Regions from separate parts of the Nocardia sp. NPDC055050 genome, predicted to be linked through region 2. Evidence: predicted binding sites of a transcription regulator. Region 2 holds the regulator's gene; the other holds the start of a gene.
The links. Region 2 encodes HspR, which represses chaperone genes until heat shock. Its sites were predicted from a motif close to ANNTGAGTNNNNNNNACTCANNT; they were not measured.

Region 1 (2,458 bases), on a different contig from region 2:
GCGAACGCACCGCCAGGTACTCGACCATCCGGTCCTTCACCTCGTCGAGGCCGTGGTGATCGGCGTCGAGCACCGCTCGCGCGGCCGAGACATCGGTGCTGTCCTCGGTTTTCACCGTCCACGGCAGATCGAGCACGGTGTCGAGCCAGGTACGGATCCAGCCGGATTCCGGGCTCTGGTCGCTGGCGCGCTCCAACCGGCCGACCTCGCGCAGCGCCTCCGCGCGCACGTTCTCGGGCAGGTCCGCGTTCTCCACGCGAGTGCGGTAATCGTCGGCGCCGTCGGGTTCGTCCTCGCCGAGTTCCTTGCGGATGGCGTTGAGCTGCTGACGCAGCAGGAACTCGCGCTGACTCTTCTCCATGCCGTCGCGGACGTCTTCGGAGATCTTGTCGGTGACCTCCACCTCGGCGATGTGGTCCTTGATCCAGTCGATCTGCTTGGTCAGCCGCACCGCTACATCGGGGGTCTCGAGCAGTTCGCGCTTCTGGTCGTCGGACAGGTACGGCGCGTAGCCCGCGGTGTCGGCGATGGCCTCTACGTCGTCGAGCTGGTTGACGATGTCGATGATCTGCCAGGCCTCACGCCGCTGCAGCACGGCGACGACCAGCTTCTTGTACTCGGCGGCGAGCTCGGTGGTCCGCTCGTCGGGCTCGACCGCCTCGACGAGTTCGGCCTCCACCCACAGCGCGGCTCCCGGCCCGGTGACACCGTGCCCGATCCGGGCGCGGCGCTCGGCCTTCAACACGGCCGCGGGCGCGCCGCCGCGCATCCGGCCGACCTGTTCGATGGTGGCGACGACGCCGTAGGACGCGTAGCCCTCGTCGAGGCGCGGCGCGACCAGCACCGAACCGGTTTTGGCCGCCTGGGCGGCGTCGATGGCGGCCTGCGCGGATTCGTCCAGTTCGATGGGCACGACCATGCCCGGCAGCACGATCGGATCGGTCAGGAACAGCACCGGCAGGTTCTGAGCTGAAGTCATGTCGACCCTTCCAAAGTTGAGCTTTGCTGACTCAACATGGACCCCCGGCGGTTTGTTCCTGCAGGTGGCGCCGTTCACTCACGGCGAAAATAATCGGCCGGGATTCTTGTGCCGCCGATGTCGAGAACGCGTGGGTGGCTCCGTCCCAGGGGTACAACCCACACAGAACACCAACCGAGGAGAACATCATGGCCAAGTACCTGCTGCTCAAGCACTACCGTGGCGCGCCCGCATCGGTCAACGACGCGCCGATGGATCAGTGGACGGCGGACGAGGTGTCCGCGCATGTGCAGTACATGGTGGATTTCGCCGATCGATTGCGATCGACCGGCGAGTTCGTCGACGGTCAGGCACTGTCCACCCAGGGCACGTGGGTCCGCTCGGACGGCGAGGGTCGCCCGCCGGTCACCGACGGGCCGTTCGCGGAGACCAAGGACCTGATCGCCGGGTGGATGGTCATCGATGTCGAGACCTATGACCGGGCGCTCGAACTCGCCGGGGAGCTGTCGGCGGCACCGGGCGCAGGTGGGAAGCCGGTGCAGGAATGGCTCGAACTGCGGCCGTTCTACACAGAGTTGCCCACGGTGACCGAATGAACGACGCGCTACTGCGCGAACTCGTCCCCGCGGTGATCGCGATCCTCGTCCGCCGCGGGGCCGGGTTCGCGGCGGCCGAGGACGCGGTGCAGGAGGCGCTGATCCGGGCGCTGGAAACCTGGCCCGACGATCCACCGCGCGACGCGAAGGGCTGGCTCGTCGCCGTCGCCTGGCGGAAGTTCATCGATGCGACACGGGCCGAAACATCCAGGCGTGGGCGAGAATTCGCGGTCGAGGCCGAGCCCGAAGCCGGTCCGGTGCCCGCCACGGACGACACGCTGTGGCTGTATTTCCTGTGCGCGCATCCCTCGCTGTCGCCGGGCTCGGCCGTCGCGCTGACCTTGCGCGCGGTCGGCGGCCTGACGACCCGGCAGATCGCGACGGCCTACCTGGTTCCGGAATCGACTATGGCGCAACGGATCAGCCGGGCCAAGAAGCGGATCACGGGCTTACCGCTGGACCGTCCCAGCGATCCGGCAACGGTGCTGCGGGTGCTCTACCTCGTCTTCAACGAGGGCTACAGCGGCGACATCGATCTGGCCGCCGAAGCCATCCGCCTCACCCGTCAGCTCGCCGCCTCGACCGGCGAACCCGAGGTCTCGGGGCTGCTCGCGCTGATGCTGCTGCACCACGCCCGCCGTGCGTCGCGTATCGAGGGCGGGCGCTTGATCTCGCTGGCCGCACAGGACCGATCCCGGTGGGACACACACCTTATCGCCGAGGGCGTGACGATCCTGCAAGCCGCACTGGCGCGTGACCGCCTGGGCGAATACCAGGCCCAAGCCGCGATCGCGGCCCTGCACGCGGACGCCCCGAGCACCGCCGAAACGGACTGGGTGCAGATCGTGGAGTGGTACGACGAACTACTGCTTCTCACCGACAG
Region 2 (2,458 bases):
GGCCATCGCCATGATCTGCGCGCGCAGGGGGGCGATGCCGGTGCCACAACCGACCATCAGCATCTTGCGTTTGGTGTTGCGCGGTACGCCGAGACCGCCGAGCGGCGAGCCGAGCGCCCACTGATCACCGACGGCGGTGTGCGCGACCATGGCGGGGCTGACCCAGCCGCCGAGCACGCCGCGAACGTGGAACTCGATCTCGCCGTTGGGATTGGCCGGGTTCGCGGGCGAGAGATAACGCCACATCCGTGGCCGCGAGGGGATCTGCACGCTGAGGTACTGACCGGCGGCGTACTGCATCGGCACGTCGAGCTGGACCCGGACGATCGAGAGATTGCGCAGCACCTCGCGATGTTCGACGACGGTGCCCGTCCAGGTAGCCGGGGTGGTCTCCTTGTCGGCGGCGCTGATCATCGCGCCGCTGATGGTGGCCAGACCTTCGTCCCACGCGCTGGCGACCTCGTCGGTCCACATCTCCGCACCGGCGAACAAGCGCATGGCGGATTTCAGCGAGTTGGCCACGGCCACATAGTGCGCCGGTTGCACGCCGTATTTGCGATGGTCGCGACCGAGCTGGGCCAGGAACGGCAGCAGCTTGTCGGGCTCCTCCAGCCGGTCGAGGGCGTAGGAGATCGCCGTGACGAGCCGGTCGCGCTGGGAATCCATGGCAGCCGGGAAGTAGTCGCGGACACCGGGGTAGTCCGTGAAGAGGATCGAGTAGAACGACCTCGACAGCTTCTCGGGTCCACCTTCTTCCGCAGCAACCGCCTTGAACGTAGTACGGATCAAAGCGACAGTCCGCGAATCCATATGTGTCACAACCTCGTTTCGCCATCGAACGCTAGCCGCGCCGGCGAGTGACGGGCTGGGAGGACACTCGTCAGCAGCCGATGCGAGAAGTCTAGGCGAGGTTTGCCAGCTTAGGAATCGTACTCTTAAACATCACGCATGTAATTCGCGAAATACCAGGCGGTTCCCAGTAGTTTCTCATGAAAACATACCTCAAGCCCGTTAATTGCGGATGAACAGCCGCTCACGATTCTCGAAACCACCAGGAATATCAGGCAATTGGTGACCAATGGCCCTGGTAGAGCGACCCTTCCGCAACGTCGACCGCATGCGGCAAACCGGCGCGCCGAGCCATGACACGCATGGTAGGCGCACCGGAGTGGCTGGTCGCCGGGAGCGAATTGCCTTCCGATTGGTCCGAATTCAGCATCCGGACAGCAAACTTTTGGACGTCCACGGTGATAAATCCCCACCTCAGCGCGCCGCGACGCGACTTCCGATCAGCAAGATCACGAATAAGTGAGTTGCTGGAGAGTCACCAGCCGGTCGCCGGGGGTTGACCGGAGACGAACGAGCCCCCGGCTCGCCTCCACCACAGCGGATGGGCGAACCGGAGGCTCGTCGAATCGAAGACGACTCAGCGCCGATGCCGTGGCTGCCACACCACGAGCGCGGTACTGCGCGCGGGCGGCGACAGATCGGGCCGGTAGCCCGCCCGCAACCGCTCCATCTCCGCGCTCATCTCCTCGACGCGCTGCTGCAACGCCTCCACCTGATTGGTGAGCTCGATGATGCGCTTGATGCCGGCGAGATTGACGCCCTCGTCCTGCGACAGGCGCTGCACCTCGCGCAGCACCTCGACGTCGCGGGCCGAATAACGGCGTCCGCCACCCGAGGTCCGTTGCGGGGTGACCAAACCCAGCCGATCGTAGGTACGCAACGTCTGCGCGTGCATCCCCGCCAGCTGAGCCGCCACCGAGATCATGAAGAACTCGGCACGCGCGGTAGCACCCGAAACGGACTTCGGATCATCGGACATCATCAAGCACCCGCCCATCCTGCACGCGGTTCGAAGCCACTGGCCTTCTCCGCCTCCTGATAGCGCTTGAGCGCATCGGTGGCGTCGGAGTCGAGCGATTGCGGCACCGCGACCTTCACCGTGACCAGCAGGTCACCGGCGCCGCCCGCCGCGCCGCGCTTGGGCACGCCACGACCGCGAACTCGCAGGATACGCCCGTCGGCGGTGCCCGGGGGCACCTTCACGCCGACCCGGCCGTCCAGCGTCGGTACGGAAACTGTTGTCCCCAGTACCAATTCGCTGTAGCTCACCGGGAGCACCAGGGTGAGGTCGTCGCCCTGGCGGCCGAAGACCTTGTCCTGGCTGACGTGCACGGTGACATACAGGTCGCCCGAAGGCGCACCGCGCAGACCCGCCTCGCCCTGACCGGCCAGCCGGATCTTCTGACCGTCACTGACGCCCGGAGGAATCCGGACGGTGATGGTGCGGGTGCGGTTCTGGATACCGGTGCCCGAGCAGTCGGTGCACGGGTCGTCGATGATCGACCCGGTGCCGCGGCAGTCGTCGCAGGGCTCGCTGAAACCGAACGCGCCCTGATTCCGGCTGACCACGCCCGCACCGTTGCAGTGCGGGCACACGCGCGGGCTGGTG

Region 1: a site for HspR is predicted at 994-1,016, ahead of lon (endopeptidase La). Genes of this name have one in related genera too.

What each region holds. Positions count from the first base shown of each region.
Region 1 is NZ_JBSGVG010000001.1:191,438-193,895, forward strand. It holds gene lon (endopeptidase La) at 1-979, opposite strand, end outside; gene ACWGCN_RS00870 (YciI family protein) at 1,168-1,575, shown strand; gene ACWGCN_RS00875 (RNA polymerase sigma factor) at 1,572-2,458, shown strand, end outside.
Region 2 is NZ_JBSGVG010000039.1:43,909-46,366, forward strand. It holds gene ACWGCN_RS29340 (FAD-binding oxidoreductase) at 1-810, opposite strand, end outside; gene ACWGCN_RS29345 (heat shock protein transcriptional repressor HspR) at 1,427-1,828, opposite strand; gene dnaJ (molecular chaperone DnaJ) at 1,831-2,458, opposite strand, start outside.